DNA from 2 places in the Brotomerdimonas butyrica genome. Region 2 is predicted to be linked to the other one. Evidence: riboswitches for the same ligand, from Rfam matches in the RefSeq annotation. Region 2 holds a riboswitch; the other holds the start of a gene.
The links. Region 2 has a riboswitch for lysine ahead of lysA (diaminopimelate decarboxylase). Riboswitches for the same ligand answer to the same signal wherever they lie in the genome.

Region 1 (10,926 bases), on a different contig from region 2:
ATATCCTCTGCCATCGCTGTACATCACATATCAAAATGTTGTATAATCGTACTATAGTTATATGTTACACAGTTACTTGATTTACTTGCAAGGAGCCTAACAATGGAAAAAAAGAAAAAAATGAAAAACTGGGTGATGGTGAGGCCCAGGAAACCTAAGGAATGGGTAGTGCTGGTGCTCATGCTGGCTACCATCCTTCCCACGATCTCACCAATGGTCAACTTTTTCAACAAACCTGTGATAATACTGGGACTGCCGCTGCTGTTCTGGCTTGCCATAGGAGCACTCGTCGCAGTTATCATCGTTCTCAACATAGCATACAGATGGGGGGTCCACTAAATGTCAGTCATCACAGCATGGGGACCTTTCGTCATAACCATCCTTTACACTGTAGTCGCATGTATACTCGGCTACAACGCTAAAGGAAAGCTCGATATGGACAAGGTCGAAAACTGGTCTTCATCCGGAAACACTTTAGGCATAATCGTAATGATCTTTCTTACCGGTGCTGGAAATGTAAGCTCATATACATTCCTCGGAGCTCCGGGCTGGGGATACAGCAGAGGCGTGGCATGCCTTTACGTTGTCATTTACATGGCATTCATCGTTTATTCATGCTACCTGATGTCTCCGAGAGTCAACCGTCTGGCTGTAAAAAGCGGCTACAGGACGCAAGCCGAAGGCATCGGCGCCAGATTCGAATCTCCATTCCTCCGCATACTCTGCGGTATCGTCGGAGCTTTCGCAGTCATCGGCAACTCGCTGGTGCAGGTCATCGGATCCGGTAATATACTTTATGTAATGAGTCACGGAGCTATCCCGCTCTGGCTCGGAGAGCTGATCATAGTTTCGGCTATCGCGTTTTACGTTTATAAAAGCGGCCTGCGCGCTATCGGCTGGACGAACGTTCTTCAGGGCGTCCTGATGTTCTGTCTGTCGATACTGGTAGGACTGTTCGTGCTTTACACCGCAATGGGCAACTTCAGCATAGGCGACGCGTTCAGAACTCTGCAGGAGGTATCCCCTCAGCACCTGACACTTCCCGGTGCTATGGACAACTTCCCTCCTGTTTACTGGACGACTTCGATACTCATCAGTATCTTCTCGTTCTGGCCTCAGTTCTGGGTATGGGCTTCAGGTGCAAAGGACGAGGATACGGCAAGAAGACAGTACCTCTACGTGCCTGTTTTCTATTTCGTGATGATCCCTATGATGATCGTAGGTCTCGTATGTGTATTCGCATTCACTGAGTTCAACGGTGAATCCACCGACCAGGTGGCGCTGCAGTACTGTCTCGACAATCTTCCATGGTGGATCACAGGTCTGCTGGGCGCAGGTATACTCGCCGCATCACAGTCATCTGCAGAGCCTCAGTTCCATACGAGTACATTCACGCTGACGCACGACGTTATCGCACCCGCTGCCAAACTCACTCCGGAAAAAGAAGGAAAGCTCCAGAGGAAGCTTCTTCTCGTCGTGATATTCCTGATCGCTTACCCGCTTTCAGTCACGAATCCGGGCGAGCTCGTAAACATACTGCTGGTATGCTACGGATTCATCGGACAGCTGTTCCCGTGCATGCTCGGCGTACTGTGCTGGCCGCGTGCAACGAAAGCTGGCGCTATCGCAGGCCTGGCTTCAGGCGTGCTGGTCGTGGCACTGTTCAATATAGTATGGCCTAATCCGCTTTTCGTGCATGCAGGTATCTGGGGACTTCTCGTAAATCTGCCGGTGTTCATCATCGTAAGTCTGTTCACAAAGCCGGCTTCAGAGGAAACACTGCGCAAGTTCTTCCCTGACTACATCATGGATCAGCTTTACGAAGAGGTCGAAGAGGCATAAAAATGCAGATCATGGCATCCCGCCGGATCACATGATAAAAGCAACAATATCGAAAGTACCGCAGGAAATCACCTGCGCTAAAAAGCGAGCGGCTCGGCATCACTGCGGGCCGCTTTAAAACTAACAACTGACATATGATTTTCTGACTGGCAAAAGGAGGTATGATACCATGAACAAATCACTTTCAATGTATGCCGACATGATTTTCAAACACGGCGTCGTCGTGACTGTGGATAAGGAAAATTCCATATGCGAAGCCGTTGCTGTAAAGGGCAACAAGATCGTCTATGTCGGAGACGATGCAGGCGTCGAAATGTGGAAGGGCGAAAACACAAAGGTCATCGATCTTGACGGCCGCGCACTGCTTCCCGGATTCATCGATTCGCACATGCACCTGGGAATGACCGGACAGAACGCAGCCGTGATAATCGACTGCAACAGCAATGACGTGACGAGCATCAGGCAGATACAGGAAAAGATCCGCGAGGCCGCTGCAAAGACGCCAAAAGGCGCATGGATCAAAGCCACCGGATATGAGCAGAGCAAGCTCGCCGAGGGAAGACATCCGACCCGCGACGAACTCGATGAGGCAGCTCCCGACAATCCGGTACAGCTGACGAGATGCTGTCTGCACATGGGAGTCTACAACACACTTGCACTCGAAGCAGGTGGTATCACCGGACCTGAGATGTTTGCGCCGGGAGAGGTCGTAGTCGACGAAAACGGACGCATGACAGGCCTGCTCAAGGAGACCGCATGCACTTACATGTGGGACAAAGTCATTTACACGGAAGAAGAATTCATGAAATCCTTTAAAGCCGCAAACGACATACTTCTCAGCTACGGTGTGACAAGTATGCACGACGGCAGCTTTTACGGCGAGGAGACTATCGGTCTCTATCAGGAAGCGTGCCGCAGCAGGCTCATCAAGGTGAGAATGTACAACCTGCTCTATCATGCTTACGGCAAGAAGAAGACGATCGAATGGGTCAACCGTTTCATTTCGACAGGCATACACGGCGGTCTGGGTGACGATCATTTCAGGCTCGGACATGTCAAGATCCTGATCGACGGCAGCACCAGTGGACCTTCATGCGCAACTACAGAGCCTTACAGCCACGACCCGAACCTCAAGGGTATTCAGCTTTACACACAGGAGGAAGCCGATGATATCATCATAAAGGCTCACAATGCCGGCTTCAACGTTTCGGCACATGCTGTCGGCGACGCCGCCGTAAACGTGATACTGACGTCGATCGAGCGTGCGATGGCCCAGAACCCGCGTCCTTGCAGACACAGGATCGAGCACTGCGGCATAATCAACGAAGAACTCCTCGCCCGAATCAAAAAAGCCGGCATCGTGCCGATACCGAACCCCGGGTTCTTCAATGAAAATGCTGAGATCTACGTAAAGTATTACGGCGACAGAGTCAACTACATGTTCCCGCTGAAGTCGTATCTGGACAACGGCATCATCGCTGCTCTCGGTTCCGACTCGCCGGTCATCGAAGCTGATCCTATGATCGGTCTTTACGGGGCTATGACGCGCTCTGACAAGTGCAGCGGTACCGTTGCTGGTCAGGGCCAGTGCATCGGCATCATGGATGCGATCAGGATGTACACATACAATGGCGCCTATGCTTCTCTCGAGGAAGATATAAAGGGCAGCATCGAGCCGGGCAAGCTCGCTGATCTCGTCGTACTGTCCGAGAACATACTCGAAACTCCTGTCGAAAAGATCAAGTCGGTAAAGGCCGATATGACAGTTATCGATGGTGAGATCGTATATGAGCGATAAGCAGAATGTAATGGAAAATCGCACGCTACGGTTTTGCAGCAAATCTCAATGACCCATGTGTGTGCATATTTTGCACAACTGCCAAACAGCGCACACATGCAGGCTCTGCATCAAAATTCAAAACAATGCACACGTGCAGGCTTTGCACTAAAACTAAAACAACGCTCACGGGCAGGCTTTGTATAAAATGCCAGCGGGCATGCACGTGCATGATCTACAAAAAACAACGGAGATACCGTGAGGATCATTTCTGATCGGGTATCTCCGTTTTATTTTTATTGTTGTTCTTATCGATCGGTGAGATCATCGAAATCACTCGAAACAGATCGTTAAAAGCCGATACTTTATGCTTTTGCAGCTTCGCTCTTGAGCGGTTTCTGCGTTTTCTTGATGATAACGAGTACCGCGATCAGGATAACAAGTCCTACAGGGAGTGATATCCATGCGCTTCTTGTGAATCCTGCGATGATATATGTAACGAACGAAATAGCTGCAACAGTTATCGCGTAAGGCAGCTGCGTCGTAACGTGTGCAACGTGGTTACATCTTGCACCTGCACTTGACATGATAGTCGTATCTGAGATCGGTGAGCAGTGGTCTCCGCATACAGCGCCTGCCATACAAGCTGCGATCGAGATGATCATGAGCTGCGGGTCGCTTCCCTGGAATACTTCTACAACGATAGGAATCAGTATACCGAACGTACCCCATGATGTACCTGAAGCAAATGCCAGACCGCATCCGATAGCAAATATGATAGCCGGCAGCAGACTCATGAATGTTCCTGCCACTGATTCTGTAGCAGTCGATACGAATGTTGCAAGTCCAAGGCTGTCAGTCATTGCCTTGAGTGTCCATGCGAGCGTCAGGATAAGGATAGGTGCAACCATTGCCTTGAAGCCTTCAGGTATGCAGTCCATGCTTTCCTTGAATCCGAGCACGCCTCTTGCCACGTAAACGATCACGATGATGATCAGTGCAACGATACTTCCCAGAGAAAGTCCCACAGATGCGTCGGAGCCTGAGAATGATTCAACGAATCCCGTTCCGCTGAAGAATCCGCCTGTATATATCATACCTAATACACAGCAGATGATGAGTATTATGATAGGGAGCACCAGGTCGATGACCTTGCCTGCTCTTCTTCCCTCAGCCTTTTCTGCCGCCAGATCCTGAGTATCGTCAGCCTTTGATTCCTGGATCTTGTCAGCGTACTCTCTCATCTTTCCGTAGTCGAACTTCATTCCAACGATCAGGAACATCATCGCGATAGTGAGCAGTGCATAGAAATTGTACGGGATAGCCTGAATGAACAGCGTGAAACCGTTCTCGCCTTCAACGAATCCTGTTACTGCTGCAGCCCATGATGAGATAGGCGCGATGATGCATATCGGCGCTGCCGTAGCATCGATCAGGTATGCCAGCTTTGTCCTCGGTATGCCTTTTTCTTCTGCCAACGGCGACATTACGCTTCCTACTGTGAGGCAGTTGAAATAGTCGTCTACGAATATCAGTATGCCAAGGACGATAGTCGCAAACTGCACGCCTGCCTTTGTCTTGATGTGTTCGCTCGCCCATACTCCGAACGCTTTTGAACCTCCGGATTTGTTGAGCAGAGCTACTACTACTCCCAGTATTACCAGGAATACCAGTATTCCGACATTGTATGAATCAGCAAGCGATCCCACAATACCGTCGCTGATAACGTGTGTCAGCGTACCTTCGAAATTCCCTGCATACAGCGCGCCGCCTATAACGATACCGATAAACAGTGAACTGTATACTTCTTTTGTGATAAGTGCAAGCAGGATAGCTGCAACAGGCGGTACTATAGCCCATGCTGTAGCGTATAATGCCGGTTCCTCTGCTGCTTCTTCTGCAAATGCAAACAACGGACATGCTATTACCAACAGAGCAGTCAGCATTATTATGCGTGTCACTCTGCTTCTAAAATTACTCATTTTTTCCTCCAAATAAATGTAAATGCGATTTCCTTAATGTGATCTTGATTATGCTGTAAATCATTATGCTGCCTGGCCGCCCCGGCGTTTTTTCTTCGTGATCTTCCTGCTTAAAGAAAAAACCATGGACAGCGTGCAGCGCATCATCCATGGTATATAAAATTCATCTGGGAATTTCCATGGATAGCACTCCACTAATGTGACAGTCCGCCGCATGTTATACGGCGACCCAGGATCCATACCAGGGTATAAGGATCCTTCGGCGAGATCTCCTTTCCTCCGCGCATCGCCCCGACTCCCTTTGCCGGTCCGCTGCAGAGTACTGATAGATCCCGCGCCTCTATCCAGTCAATATTGATTTTTAACTGATTACTAAACTAATTCAAGGAATACCAGTTCAGCGTTGTCGCCTTTCCTTGGTCCTAACTTGAGAATCCTTGTGTAACCGCCCTGTCTGTCTTCGTACTTAGGTGCGATCTCATCAAATAATTTAGTTACAACAGATTCATCATATACATATGCAAGCACCTGTCTTCTTGCGTGAAGATCTCCGCGCTTTGCAAGTGTTATCATTTTTTCTGCCTGTCTTCTGGCTTCTTTAGCTCTAGTGTCAGTAGTTGTGATTCTGCCTTCTCTGAGAAGATCTGTAACCAGATTTCTCAGCATAGCTTTTCTATGAGCTGAAGATCTGCCTAATTTTCTATATCCTGGCATCACTGCATCCTCCTATGATTATTTTTACTATTCGTCACTCTGCCTGAGACTTAAATCTAACTCTTCAAGCTTGTGCTTAACTTCATCTAATGACTTTTTACCCAGGTTCCTTACCTTCATCATGTCTTCCTCACTTCTGTGAGTAAGTTCCTCAACAGTGTTTATCGCAGCTCTCTTGAGGCAGTTGAAAGAACGAACTGAAAGCTCAAGTTCCTCAATAGTCATCTCGAGTGCCTTTTCTTTCTGGTTTTCTTCCTTTTCAACCATGATTTCCATGTTCTCGGTCGAATCTGTAAGCTCTACAAACAGGTTCAGATGCTCCTGCATGATCTTAGCGCCTATAGATACTCCTTCGCTCGGAGTTATCGATCCGTCTGTCCAGATTTCAAGGATGAGCTTGTCATAGTCAGTTACCTGTCCTACTCTCGTATTCTGGACTGTAAAGTTTACTTTCCTTACAGGTGTGTATATCGAGTCTGTAGGGATAACTGATATCGGCGTGTTTTCATCCTTGTTCATATCCGCAGGAACATATCCTCTGCCCCTTGCAAGATTGATCTCCATGATCAGAGTAGCGTTCTCTTCGAGAGTTGCTATATGAAGATCCGGATTGAAGATCTCTACATCAGAATCTCCTAAGATATCTGCTGCAGTCACTTCTTTAGGGCCTATCGAGTTGATAAGCACTCTTTTTGTATTCTCTCCGTTGAGCTTTATCGCAAGCTTTTTAAGGTTTAGGATGATCTCTGTAACATCTTCCTTTACACCCGGGATCGTAGAAAACTCATGAAGGATACCGTCGATCTTTACAGATGTCACCGCAACACCGGGAAGCGAACTGAGAAGTATCCTTCTCAGGCTGTTTCCAAGGGTCGTGCCGTATCCTCTTTCAAGAGGCTCTACAACGAATTTTCCGTAATTGGCGTCTTCGTCTGAAAAAATACATTCGATTGTTGGTTTTTCGATTTCTATCACTCAAAACCCTCCTTTTCATTCCAAAACTGTAGCGATCAGTAAATGGACTATTTGGAATACAATTCGACGATTAAGTGCTCAGCGATCGGTGTATCGATTTGTTCTCTTGTAGGATCTGCTACTACTTTTCCTTCAAGCTTTTCTCTGTCAACAGTCAGCCACTCAGGGAGACCTACTGTCATGTCTTTTATCTCCTGGAATTTAGGTGAGCTTACGCTCTTTTCCTTTACCTTGATAACATCTCCAGGCTTAACCTGATATGAAGGAATGTTTACCTTTTTGCCGTTTACGAGGAAGTGGCTGTGTACAACCAGCTGTCTAGCTTCTCTTCTCGTAGTCGAAAGTCCCATTCTGTAAACTACGTTGTCTAATCTCTTTTCAAGCATGATCAAAAGGTTTTCACCAGTGATACCCTTTTTCTTTGCTGCTTTTTCAAATGTGTTGCGGAACTGCTTTTCCTGAACTCCATAGATGAACTTTGCTCTCTGCTTTTCACGAAGCTGTAAGCCGTATTCGCTCATCTTCTTCATGCTTCTCTGAGGAGCTCTCTTTGATTCCTTAAAAATACCTAAGTGGCTAGGATCGATCTGAAGGGATCTGCATCTCTTCAAAATAGGATCTCTGTTTACTGACATATTAGTTTCCTCCCTTCAATTAGACTCTTCTACGCTTAGGTGGTCTGCATCCGTTGTGTGGTATCGGTGTGATATCCTTGATCATAGTGATTTCAAGACCTGCAGTCTGAAGTGCTCTGATGGCAGCTTCTCTGCCGGATCCAGGACCCTTTACATAAACTTCAACTGTCTTAAGACCGTGCTCCATTGCACCCTTTGCAGCTTCTTCTGCAGCTGACTGTGCAGCAAACGGAGTTGACTTTCTTGATCCCTTAAAGCCCAGTGAGCCTGCACTTGACCATGAAAGGGCATTTCCTGCCATATCTGTCAGGGTTACTAATGTATTGTTAAAGGTAGCCTGAATATGTGCCTGGCCTTTTTCAACATTCTTACGTTCTTTTCTCTTTTTTCTAACTGCCTTCTTCACAGCTTTAGCCATATCGTTCTACCTCCTTTACTTCTTCTTTCTTCCTACAGTCTTCTTAGGACCTTTTCTGGTTCTGGCGTTTGTCTTAGTCTTCTGTCCTCTTACTGGAAGACCTCTTCTGTGTCTGATTCCTCTGTAGCATCCGATTTCCATCAGTCTCTTGATGTTCATGTTGACATCTCTTCTGAGGTCACCTTCTACCATGTAGTCTGATTCGATGACCTTTCTGATTTTACCGGCTTCTTCCTCTGTGAGATCCTTGACTCTTGTGTCAGGATTGATTCCGGTCTTCTCTAAAATCTTTCTTGAAGTAGTCCAGCCTATACCATAGATATAAGTGAGACCAGCTTCGATTCTTTTTTCATTTGGTAAGTCTACACCGGCTATACGAGCCATATTTTCCTCCTATTCCCATCTTCCGTCACGTATCCACGCCATTACCAATACTGGTGGGTCGTAATATAAACGGGATGTTCTTTGTGTTATATCGATTTATATGCTTCGGGTATCATTCCGTCAGCAATATAACCATAATAATTAGTCAGCTGCCCTGCCCTTTTTACCGGACCGGCCGGCTGAAATGATTTGTGTGAAATATTTTGTGAAGATGACCTCCACAGCTTCGAGCAGACGATGCGTCTGCCTGCGAGAAGCGAGGACAGTCACCGGAACAAAACATTTTCAGCTTTAGCCCTGTCTCTGCTTGTGTTTAGGATTTTCGCAGATAACCATAACTTTTCCTTTTCTTTTGATTACCTTGCACTTTTCGCAGATAGGCTTTACGGAAGCTCTGACTTTCATTTTAATCCTCCTTTATGATCTGCTTAAATCTTGAAACCTGCTCTCGAAATCATGATTTCTGGCGAGGTCTCATGCAGCGCTTTCCCGGATCTGTGACCCGGCACAAAACAGCTGCGGGATTTAGCGCGCAGATTGACGATATGGAATCTACGCTTTGCCTCTCCATGTGATCCTGCCTCTGGTAAGATCATACGGTGATAATTCTACCTTTACCTTATCCCCCGGGATAATTCTGATGTAATTGGTTCTTATTTTACCGGAAACATGCGCCAGCACTTTATGCCCGGTCTCAAGTTCTACTATGAACATTGCGTTAGGCTGTGCTTCTATTACCTTGCCTTCCGCTTCTATGACATCTTTCTTTGCCATTAATCAACACCTCGCTTTTAGTCAGCCAGAGTCAAGAGCTCGGGCTCACCATCAGTTATAACCACAGTATTCTCGTAATGAGCTGATAATTTACCGTCCAGGGTAACTACAGTCCAGTCATTCGAAAGAGTCCTGACATCGTATCCGCCTTCGCAGATCATAGGTTCAATGGCGAAAACCATTCCCTTTGCAAGTCTGGGACCTCTTCCCGCTTTTCCGTAATTAGGGATCTGCGGTTCCTCATGCATCTCCTGTCCGACTCCATGTCCGACGAAGTCTCTTATTACCGAGAAGCCTTCGCTCTCTGCCTTGACCTGTATGGCATGTGATATATCCGACAGTCTGTAGCCTACCTTGCAGAATTCGAGTCCTGCAAAGAAGCTGTCTCTTGTCGCATCCATCAGCTTCTGAGCAATGTCGCTTACCTTTCCTACCGGATAAGTCCTTGCCGCATCGCTCACATACCCTTTGTATGTGGAACCGACGTCCACACTGACGATGTCGCCTTCTTTGAGGATCCTCTTCTTGTCCGGAATACCGTGAACAACTTCTTCATTGATCGATACACAGGCGCTTGCGGGGAATCCGCAGTAGCCTTTGAAAGTAGGGATCATCCCGTTTTTTCTTATGGTGTCTTCAACAAATCTGTTTATGTCAGCGGTAGATATACCGGGCTTGATGAAGTTTTCAAGCTCTTTGAGGATGAACCCTGTCACCTTGCCCGATTCTCTCATTAAATCTACTTCCTGATCTGATTTAATAATGATCATACCTATTCACCTAATACCTCTACAATAGCATTGAATACATTTTCAAGTCCTATCGTTCCGTCAAGGTGAGCGATGTTGCCGGCTTTTTCATAGTAATCTATGAGCGGCTTTGTTTCTTTATTGTATACTTCGATTCTGTTAGCTGCTGTCTCTGCATTGTCATCAGCTCTCTGAATCAGGGCTGCTCCGCATTCGTCACATATGCCTTCTACTTTAGGCGGTATGTTTACGATGTGGAACGATGCGCCGCATGTCTTGCAGACTCTTCTGCCTGTAAGTCTTACCATCAGTTCGTCTTTATCTACATCGATATCGAGAACGTGATCGACTTTCTTGCCCTGTGCTGCCAGGAACTCATCCAGTTTTTCTGCCTGGAAAACAGTTCTAGGGAATCCGTCAAGAAGGAATCCGTTCTTGCAGTCATCAGCCTTGAGTCTGTCTGTTGCTATCTCTACAACCAGTTCATCTGGAACCAGTTCACCCTTGTTCATATACTCCTGTGCTTTTTTACCAAGCTCAGTGCCTTCTTTGATGTTGGCTCTGAAAATGTCGCCAGTCGAAATATGAGGGATATCGTATTTTTCTATTATTTTAGCAGCCTGAGTGCCCTTTCCTGCTCCCGGAGGGCCCAGTAATATTAAATTCATAGCTTAAC
Region 2 (10,926 bases):
TCACTCTCGCAGGAACTCCTGCGACCACGACGCCGGCAGGCACATCATCAACGACCACTGCACCGGCAGCGACTACCGCGCCCTTTCCGATGCGACATCCTTCCAGCACGACAGCGTTTGCACCGATAACGACATCGTCCTCAACGATTACCGGCTGTGCACTAGGCGGCTCGATAACGCCCGCGAGCACCGTGCCCGCACCGATATGACAGTTTTTCCCGACCGTCGCTCTTCCACCGAGGACCGCACCCATATCGATCATGCTGCCTTCGCCGATCACTGCTCCGATATTGATGATCGCGCCCATCATGATGACCGCATTGTCACCGATGTCGACCTTGTCTCTTATCACCGCACCCGGCTCTATCCTGGCTTTGATATTTTTCATGTCGAGAAGCGGTATCGCCGAATTCCTGCAGTCGTTCTCGATCACGTAATCCTCGATACTGTCCGCATTTTTTTCGAGGATGCCGCTGATCCGGCTCCAGTCGCCGAAAACGATCTTGTCGCCGCTGCCGAACACCTGGCAGCCTTCAAAGTCAACAGGCGCTTTTTCCTTGACATATACCTTGACCGGAGTTTTTTTCTCCGCATTTCCTATAAATTCGATTATTTCTCTTGCTTCCATCTTTCGTGTGATCCTCCTTGGTGTTTCTGTTATGCAAATCCTCGGCGTACGGTCCGCCGGCTGCTATGGGCTTGTATGCTATTTATCTGTTCCGAACAGTACATCTTCCATGCTGTAAAGCCCCGGCTGCGCCTGTGCCGCGAACGCTGCCGCCTTGAGTGCGCCTGCCGCGAAGATCTTCTTCGATCCCGCCGTGTGCTTTACTTCGAGTATCTCGTCAGTCCCTGCGTATATCACTGTGTGCTCACCGGCGATAGTGCCGCCTCTGATCGCGTGCACGCCGATCTCCCTGCCGCGCTTCCTGTTGCCGTCTCTGCCGAAAACATGCTCATAGCTGCCGTCCGCATCTGCGGCCTCAAGCAGCATCTTAGCAGTGCCGCTCGGCGCATCAAGCTTCTTGTTGTGGTGCTTTTCTATTATTTCTATATCGAATGTATCCTCCAGGATCGGCGTTATCTCTGCGATGACTCTTTTCATCACATTGATACCGAGCGAATAGTTTGCGGAAAATACCACCGGCACTGTTTCCGCCAGCTTTTCGATCTCTTTGAGCTGCTCCGCCTCGAATCCGGTCGTTGCGATGACCGCTGGGCAGCCGCTGGCTCTGCAGTAATCTGCGAGCATCTGCAGATTTGCCGGATTGCTGAAATCGATGATCACGTCGAATCCTCCAAGATCCTCCGGTCTCTGCCCTTCCATCGGCTCGATCACACCTGCCAGCTCATAACCTTCCTTCTCCTCTACCATTCCGGCGAGCACTTTTCCCATAGCGCCGCCGCCTAAAATTGCTGTTCTCATACTTGTTACTCCCTCATATATATTTTATACCTGTATCGTTTCGTTTTCATGTCGTCACGGACTGCCGATCTGCAAAATCGCAGCCTGCGGTCAGCCGCAAGTTTGCCATCTGCAAAGCTGCAGTTTACTGTCCGTGACCGGTCCGCCATATGCCGGACCGCTGCTCGCTCCGCGCGCCTAGCGCAGACAGAACTGCCCGTCAAGTATCTTTTCCGACGGTCCTTCCATATATACATTCCCGTCTTCTGCCACCTCGATATTCAGCGTTCCCAGCTTGAGGATGACATCTGCTCTGCTGCCGCACAGGCCTTTGATCCCCGCTGCCACGACCGACGCACAGGCACCCGTGCCACACGCAAGAGTCATTCCGACGCCTCGCTCGTAAGTCTGCACCTCCATGGTCATATCGTCTATTACCTTTACAAAATTCACATTCGTTTTCTCGCGGAAAAACCGGTGATTGCATATCTCCTCGCCGACCTTCGGCACATCGATATCTTCGAAATTTTCCACAAAAACAACAGTGTGTATCGTCCCCATGAAAAAGCTGCTCACGCTGATATCGCTTCCATCCTGCAGCGCAAGATCCAGGTCCATGTAATCCTCGCACTCGATGTCCGCATTGATAGCCTTTCTGGAAAACACCGGTTTACCCATGTTTATCCTCACTCTGAACGGCTCATCGCAAGTAACGTCAACGATCATATCGCCCGCAAGCGTCTTTACCGGATAGCTGCTGCCCGACGCGATCCCTTCCTCGCGGCAGAAATGCGCAAAGCATCTGATCCCGTTGCCGCACATCGGCGCCCTGCTGCCGTCACAGTTGAAAAACACCATTTCCAGTGCCGGCTCCGTCCTTACTACTATCATACCGTCAGCGCCCACCCCGGTGTTGACGTCGCAGACTTTCTGCGCCAGCCCCGGATAACCGCCAGGCTGGACCTTCGCCTGCAGTTCGCTTTCCTTTATTATCACGAAATTGTTGCCACAGCCGTGATATTTTGAAAATGTGATCATATTTTTACCTGCCTTTTCTCATCAGTTCTGTGCATGTCTATGCAAAACCGCACTGTGCCTGTTCCTAGTCTTCTACTTCAAGCCTGAACTGATCCTCGTACGTCTCGCGTCTGATAATCAGTCTCGCTTCGCCGTCTTTTGCAAAGACTACAGGCGGTCTTCCGAGCCTGTTGTAGTTGCTTGCCATGGAATATCCGTAGGCACCTGTCGAGTAAACTGTCAGCAGATCGCCCGGCTCTGCTTCCGGAAGATCGATCTGTGCGATCAGTATGTCGCCGGATTCACAGTTCTTTCCCGCCACGCAGTATGTTTTCTCCGGCTTCTGCGAAAGCTTCTCCGGCAGGACTGCCGTATATTCCGCATCGTAAAGCGCATGCCTGATGTTGTCGCTCATGCCGCCGTCGACGAAGATGTAGTTCTTGTCTCCGCTTTTCTTCATGTCTCCGATGGTGTAGATCGTGTATCCCGCTTCGCCGACCATCGCTCTGCCCGGCTCAGTTATCAGCTTCGAGATCGTCACGCCTTTTTCATCGAGCGCCTTTTCCGCATAATGCACGAGATTTGCGCACATTTCCCCGAGAGGCACCGGATGATCGGAATCAACGTATTTTATGCCGAATCCTCCGCCAATACTCAGCTCCAGGCCGTCAAGCCCTCTTGCAGCCTTTACATCAGCGAGGAAGCCGATCATCGTGCCGAGCGCCTTTTCAAATGACTCTGCCTCGACGATCTGTGAACCTATATGGCTGTGGAAACCCGCAAGCTTTGCATATCTGCCGGCTGCCATTTTGTCTATCACATAATCTATATGCTCGCGATTCTCGATATATATTCCGAACTTGGAGTCCGGCTTCGACGTCATGATATATTCATGAGTGTGAGCCGAGATGCCCGGATTTATCCGCAGCAACGCCTTCACAGGCCTCTGCTTTTCCTCTGAAAGCTTCACGAGCCTGTCACATTCCATGATGTTGTCTACTACGAAGTAGCCGATGCCTGCGTCCAGAGCCATGCAGATCTCCTCGTCGCTCTTGTTATTTCCGTGGAAATATATCTTTTCTTTGTCCACTCCGGCTTTCAGCGCGCCGTACAGCTCTCCGCCGCTGACAACGTCGAATCCCGTACCCTCTGCGGCAAGCAGTCTGAACAGAGCCTTCGACGAAAACGCCTTCGATGCGTAAACGACGTCTGTGTCGAATCTGTCCGATGCAAAATTTGCCACGGCGTCCTTTGCCTGCTGTATTATCTTTGATTCATCGTATGCGTAAAGTGGTGTGCCGAATCTGTCTGCCAGCTCACGGCAGCTCACTCCTCCGATCTGTAAAACTTCCATTGTTCTGCCTTTCTACTGCTATATATTATGATTTGCATATTATGCTGCTGTCTCCTGCGTTCTGTGAGGTACATCCGGCCGCTCCGGCCTGATACAGCCTGTTCACGGCCGACTAACGGCTGATACTGATGTGCCCCTGTGCCCGCATGCCAGAAAAAAATCAGCAAGGCTACACCTTACTGACTAATCAAATAAAATCAAGGTCATATAAGGATAGCTCAACTGCCGGTCATCCGTCAGACAGTCATACGGCTGTTGACCGCATGCCCACCGGAGTCTCACGCCTGCGGCTCCGATTCGGCGGAATCGCCTCCGGGTAAGTCTCTGCCCGCCGGCTACTTATCCTTTCTTCTTTTCCGCACCTCTATCAACTATTGTTGTTGTAAGTATACTAAATATCGACAGATTATGCAAGTATATATTGGGATTCTGGCGGGTCGCATGATGAAGTCGGCAAACAGGGTTTTCATCGTATAAATAACGGCGGCTCCTGCTCGATCTTTACGATCCGCACGGTGCCGCCGGTTCTTTTGCAAAGCTGTATCCGATCGTGTCATCGCCGGTGCATCGTTCTCGGCGCTTGCGATCCGCTTATATTCATATCATGTATTTACTTTGCCTGCGTTTATTTTTTCTGTGACGCGTGTTTTCTGCCAAATACCGCCACAGCTGCGATACCCAGTACGCTCACTGCAAGCAGTGCGATCCAGATCACCGGATGAGCATTGTCGCCTGTTTTAGGCGCTGTGCCCTTGTCTGTGTTCTGGTCCGTTCCACCCGGCTGCGCAGGTGTCGCGCCGTCCTTTGCAAAGACTGCAGTCAGTGTCGTTGTTTCTTTCACAGTGAAGCTGTATGCTGCGTCCTTGCTTACGATATTTCCCTGCCAGTCTTCCCAGCGTACGAAATGATAGCCCTTGTTCGCTTCAGCCTTCACGGTAACGCGAGCGTCGCAGTCATATTCGCCTGCACCGCTCACCGTTCCGCCTTCAGCCGGCGAAGCCTTGAGGTCGATCTGACACTTTTCGGCAGGTGCTTTGAGGATGAAGTGGCTCACTGCCATTCCACTTTTATCGGCAATTGTTACAGGTCTGTCACCTACGTTTACAAAACTTCCGCCCTTAGGCACTGCAATATAATCCTGAACGGAGTGAAATCCTTCCATTCCCACATTGCCGTAATTCGATAATGCGCTGAAGGACTCAATGACAGAATCATCATCCATCGTTATCTTTTCTGTCCAGAACTGGCCAAATGTACCGTTGTCTGCAACCGTCAGACTACTGTTAACAAGATCGATACCGCCATTTGTCATCCACGATAAATGCGTCAGTGTGACATTACTGTTTTCAAGCTTCAACACTGCATTTTCAGCTCCAACATTGCCGTTGGAGATCGCAGACTCGATCACCGTCAGATCTGTAAATGTCAGATTGCCGGCAACATCAAAATGCCCTTTAAAAGAAGCGCCCTGTACACCTTTCGCCAAAGTTGCCTGGTTTGCTCCGCTGTCATTCCTTGTTACATTCTGCGCACTGCATTCTCCCTTTACATTAATCGTACAGTCTCGTTTCGGAAGAATTATATCTCCTGTAACTGCCAGATCCTGTATCGTAAGAGTATTCGTGGCTAAATCCCATTCATAACCGTCTTTTGCCAGCGTCTTGTCCGCATGATTTCCTTTCGTAAGATCGAGATCCCCCACTATCGCAGGTATGCTGTCTGCAAATACTGTCGAAGGTATCAGCAGTATGAGAAGCAACAGGCCCATCACTACTGCTGTAAATCGTTTCTTCATAAAACCTCCCTTTCATTCATATGCGCCTGCACATCAGTCGACACCGGACTGACAGAACCTCTTCGCCTATCACAGCTCTGTATCTATGGTTCCAAAGGATCACAGATCCGGCGTCCGTGCATGCTCTATGATCTAGTTCATCCTTTTCTTTCTAGTCACAATGACTGCGCCTGCTCCTGCGAGAGCTGCCAACGCCAGGATCCCGTAAAGGATCGGCATGCTGCTGTCGCCTGTTGCAGCTGACTTGTCATTTACAGGTGCGCCTGTCGCCGGTATCTCAGCTTTTTCTACGAACTGGCATACCTGGCAAGTGCGCTGCTTTTCGCCTTTCTCTGAGGCAGTCGCTTCCTTAATCACTTTCCACTCGCCGAACTTATGGCCGGTCGCCTTGATAACCACCGGTTCCGTGATCATCGTCATCTGTTCCTTATCCGAGTACATGCTGCCACAGTTATCGCACATCCAGTATGTTTCAACACCGTCTTCAAGACAGTTTGCAGCTTTTCCCGGGACTTCCTTCAGCTCATGTTTTCCGTAGTAGTCTCTGCAGACGTTTGCTTTAACTTTCTGAGTTGAAGCCGCTTCAACACCTTCGATCTCTGCCGCTTCAGTGCCGCCTTTTGCCTTGAGAACTGCATTCTTTTCCACATCGAAAGAGCATGAAGCAAAGTTATTAGTCTCTATCAGAGCGCCTGCAAAGCCGCCTGCTTTGAAATCTTTACTTGCACTCGTCACTTTTCCTGCCGCATGGCTGTTTGAAACAGTATTTGCTTTACTATTCCCATCGACCGTTCCTGCAAAGCCGCCGACTTTTGGTTCCCATCCGTCGACTGTGCTTTCAACATCTCCGGCTGCAACGCAGTTGCTGATCGTTACACCCTCTTCGACATATCCTGCAAAGCCGCCAGCGTTCCAGTCGCTTGCAGTGACTTTTCCCTGGGCAGCACAATGGTCTGCTTTGCTCTCAGAGAACAGAACTCCTGCAAAGCCGCCGACTGACCAGGATCCGCTGACATTGCCTTCAGCTGTACAGTTTTTATATGTTCCTTTAAAATCTTCACCGACAAAGCCTCCTGCACAACCTGCACCTATTACTTTTACATCAGCTGTACAGTTCTCATAAGTACCGTAACTGTTATCTCCAGCAAAGCCGCCGGTACGCGCACTGTTACTTTCCACGATACCGCTCACGGAGCAATCCTTTACACTGGTCGTCATGCCATATCCTTGAGCTGCTGATCCGATAAGTATGCCTGCATTTTCAGTCTCATCGCCTGACTCTGTTTTGACATATGCGTCTTTGATTTTCAGATTTTTGATCTCATATCCACTAAAGTTTCCGAATAGACCTGCGCTGAAATGATCGTCGCTTTCGTCTACGCGAAGCCCTGTAATCGTTTTGTCATTTCCGTCAAAATATCCGGAAAATGCATGAAAAGATCTATTTGCCGATCCCGATCCGATCGGTATCCACCTGTGTGCCGACAAGTCGATATCTTTTGTCAGCTTGAAATATTCTTTGCTGTGATCCAGGTCTACAATTCCTGTATTGATATCTGCTGCCAGTTTTGCCAGCTGCTCTGCTGTCTCGATCTGATATGGATCAGCCTCCGTTCCGCTGCCGCCCGCAAATGCTGTCGCAGCATAGTCGCTCCACGTAGCCGGCACTGCCGGTGTCTCACTGTCTGCAAATGCCGCAGCCGGTATTGACACCATGCACAGCATGAAGCATAACAGCATATATACTACTCTCTTTTTCATCTTAACTCCTTCCTCTCTTCCGAAATAAAATCGTGTCGAATTTTCTGAATAAATTTTAACACACCCACCCTGTAAGTGCAATTTGTTTTGTATATCATGCCCGCCTGCCGTCTGCTTATAGAAAAACCAAAACTCATTTGCCGAATGTCTGTTATTGGTAAAAACAGCCGTTTTTCGTCTCTTTTTTTGATGAAGAATACCAATAACCAAAAATCGAGTACTGATTCTTGGTATTTTAAACGCATAAAATGCCATATTTTATGAAAAAATTTACCAAAGAATCCCGGATGATTTGTCACTCTTGGTAATCACCTTTCCTGAAAGGGCGAGATTTTCAATGATTTTACCAAAGATGGCACCTGTAAACCAGAGACCTTTTCATTCGAGTTCTCTGCTTTTCATATGACTGGTTTTCGTATTGTTTTTACAGCAAAACAGACCCGCATGGTACTGTACCGACTAATATCAGCACAGCACCGGCAGGCCTGTTTCCTATATATGTTTTTTAGGGATTTCTATAGTTACTATGACGCCCTATTTGTCAGCCGGATCTACTTTCTTTCCTATGAAGTAGAATATCACGCCGAGAACAAGCAGTACCACTCCGCCCCAGCGAGCGATGCTCAGCATCAGGTCAAAGTTGCTCATTATTCCCGAACCATACGTTTCGAGATAATATGCAGGACCCCAGCCGCCTTCATACCACTGCAGGAAGAATGAGCCTGCGAATGCCACGAATCCGAACAGCAGGAAGAATATACCGAATCTCCCCAGGTCGCCCTTGGCGAGCCTTGTCTTAGGGTTGATAGGATATGCTTCCGGATCCTTCTTGTAAAGTCCGCCGTATATCCATTTACATATAGGATAGAATATGACTGCCGCCAGGATAGCGACGAATCCGAGCAGGAAGTAGTTGGTTCCGTTTACCAGAAAGCTGATGATTCCCACAAGTAAAGGACCGCCACAGATGTATACTACCGCAAGCTTGCCGCCCTTTACAGCATACAGACCTCTCTTCTCAACAGGATAGTCTTTTCTCAGTTTTGCATATGCGAATGCCAGTCCTACGTACAGTACGAAGAGTACCGGTGAAAGTATAGTTACAAGCACTTCGAAGTTGATATTTACCAGGATCAGATTCACAACTGCCAGGATCAGGATAGGGATCACAGGCACGCCTCTCTTAGGTGACAGCTTCGCCAGGAATTTAGGGCAAAGGTTGTCCTGAGCCATAGGTATGAACGATCTCGTTGCTGACGTGATCGATGCATTGAAGATAGAGCACTGTGCGATAACTGCACAGATCATGAATGCAACGCCTGCCCATGGCGCCAGATTCCTTGAAAGTACCGTAGCATAGTCGATATTGATGCCCCATTCTTCCCACGGACCTGTGGATACGATCCCGCCGAGTGTAGGCAGCAGATAACTCAGTGTTATGAGAACGATACAGATCTTCATGCCCTTAGGGATGATCTGAGGATTCTCCACCTCACCGCCGATATATGCGATAACTACATATCCGCAGTACATCCATACGCCGATCGCGATGCCTGTACCCCAGCTGGAGAATGCGTTTTCGCCCTGTACCATCACAGGATCGAACGGATTGTTGGTCCAGTGAGCCAGACCTACTACAGCTACTGCAGCGAATGCGACCAGGATGATCACACAGAATATCGTACTGAGTGTACTTACTTCTTCAAGACCTCTCAGGTTCACTATCGTGAATATGATTATGAATGCAGCCTTGATCATAAATGCCACTGCCGGTGACAGCGCGATTATGTTTCCTATGTAATCAACGGCAAGCACCACGTATGCTGCCCCTGTCAGGTACATAGCCAGCGCCATCCAGAAACCGAATGCGAATCCCCAGAATTCTCCGAAAGCCATTCTCGTCCATACATACGGACCCGCATCTACAGGTATCAGGTTAGTGAGTTCCGAGCAGTAAAGTCCGATAGGAAGAGCCCAGAGGATAGGGATAAGTACGAGTAAAATAAGAGTGAGTCCCGGACCCGATGAAGAGATCATCGACTCTACTCCGAATGCACCTCCTGCGCATGCGCAGTAAAGGAAAAAGATCATCGCCGGCAGCGTGAAATGTGTCTTTTTCAAGCCCGGCGTTACGTCAGTCAGTATCTGACCGCCCGTATAGTTTGCTTTTGACATAGTCAGTCTCCTTTCCAGCAATAAATAGTAAATAATTCCTGATCGTCCCCAAACAACTAAAAGACGACCTTTTTATACACACCCCTTACGGTTTGTGAACTTATGAAATATTATGAATAAAATGTACACCCTCACCTGACCGGATTCAATAGTCCACCGTGGACTATTCCTGTGATTTTCCGGATCGCGATGCGACATCATGCCCTGTACGTCGTTTTTCCGTCCATTACAGTCTCGCATACCTTCACCTCGTGGATCCTTTCCAGCGGGATCTCAAGTATGTTTTCCTCCAGGATCACAAAATCGGCGTACTTGCCGGCTTCGATAGATCCGGTCACATCATCCATATGCATCTGATATGCGTTATTTATCGTAAAGCCCTCGATGGCTTCTTTTACTGTCGTCACTTCGTCGGCCGGCTCGAGCACCGGCGCATCATGCTGCCCGTACATCCTTCTGGTCGCACACATCTCTATGCTCTTCAGCGGTTCTCTGCCGTATTCGTCGACAGGAAAATCGCTGCCGAGCGCCATTTTAGCACCGCCGTCGATCAGGCTCCTCATTCGGAAAGTCTCGTTGTTGATATGTCCGAGCACCTTGTCCATCAGCGGGTTTCCGTAAAACCACACTCCGGTGGCATTCGCGACGATATCATATCTGCCGAACAGCGGTATGTCGTCAGGCGCTATGTACTGTGAATGTGAGCAAGTGATGCGGCAGTCATCGTATCCCGCCTCTCGCACAGCTTTTGCCATTGCGACCACGGACTTCACGGCAACATCGCCTATGGCATGCATATTGATATCAAGCCCGGCCTTCGCTGCCTTTAACCCTGCCTCCGCAGCGACCGCCTCATCCATCAGCGGCTCCACCACAGAACCGTCCTCAGGATACGGCTCGCTGAGAGCAGCAGTACGGCTTTCCATAGTCCCGTCATTTATGATCTTGAGGAAATTCATACGGAACAGATCGTCATCATACTTCTCGCGTGCTTTCAGCAGCGCCGCTATCCTGCCGTCGACAGCTCCCGGGTCTTCCACATGGCACGTGCATCCCGCGAACCGCTGCAGATATTTCCCGCTTGCTCTGACTTTATCTATCGCAGCGTAATACTGGTCTTCAAGGTAACTGTACATCCCCATATCAGCCGTGCCCGTAACGCCCATCGCAGCATATTCCGCAGAATTTTCCAGCATCAGGTTCGTGACTGTCTCCTCATGGAAAAAGTTTATCTTTGACAATATGAGCGCTTCACTCCTGCCTTCCACTATATGCCCCGCAGGTTCACCTTCTTCATCTCTGGAGAAATAGTGAAGTCCCGGCAGCGGATCCGGTGTGTCCTTTGTTATCCCGGCTTCTCTGAAGCAGCAGCTGTTGCCCCATCCTTCGTGCCCGCCGCTTCCCATCATGAACATCGGC

Region 1: it holds a riboswitch for lysine, as region 2 does, so the genes downstream of both, OCV59_RS01930 (Na+/H+ antiporter NhaC family protein) here and lysA (diaminopimelate decarboxylase) in region 2, are expected to answer to the same signal.

The regions. Positions count from the first base shown of each region.
Region 1 covers NZ_JAOQJP010000002.1:136,583-147,508, forward strand. Annotated here, with positions in the region: gene OCV59_RS01915 (hypothetical protein) at 103-339, shown strand; gene OCV59_RS01920 (sodium:solute symporter family protein) at 340-1,842, shown strand; gene OCV59_RS01925 (amidohydrolase) at 2,012-3,640, shown strand; gene OCV59_RS01930 (Na+/H+ antiporter NhaC family protein) at 3,985-5,601, opposite strand; lysine riboswitch at 5,778-5,952, opposite strand; gene rplQ (50S ribosomal protein L17) at 5,974-6,315, opposite strand; gene OCV59_RS01940 (DNA-directed RNA polymerase subunit alpha) at 6,343-7,290, opposite strand; gene rpsD (30S ribosomal protein S4) at 7,338-7,925, opposite strand; gene rpsK (30S ribosomal protein S11) at 7,945-8,343, opposite strand; gene rpsM (30S ribosomal protein S13) at 8,359-8,727, opposite strand; gene rpmJ (50S ribosomal protein L36) at 9,019-9,132, opposite strand; gene infA (translation initiation factor IF-1) at 9,280-9,501, opposite strand; gene map (type I methionyl aminopeptidase) at 9,519-10,271, opposite strand; gene OCV59_RS01975 (adenylate kinase) at 10,274-10,918, opposite strand.
Region 2 covers NZ_JAOQJP010000005.1:2,314-13,239, reverse strand. Annotated here, with positions in the region: gene dapD (2,3,4,5-tetrahydropyridine-2,6-dicarboxylate N-acetyltransferase) at 1-628, opposite strand, end outside; gene dapB (4-hydroxy-tetrahydrodipicolinate reductase) at 707-1,426, opposite strand; gene dapF (diaminopimelate epimerase) at 1,604-2,443, opposite strand; gene lysA (diaminopimelate decarboxylase) at 2,508-3,776, opposite strand; lysine riboswitch at 3,983-4,151, opposite strand; gene OCV59_RS04585 (InlB B-repeat-containing protein) at 4,402-5,571, opposite strand; gene OCV59_RS04580 (hypothetical protein) at 5,704-7,332, opposite strand; gene OCV59_RS04575 (APC family permease) at 7,867-9,507, opposite strand; gene OCV59_RS04570 (amidohydrolase) at 9,705-10,926, opposite strand, start outside.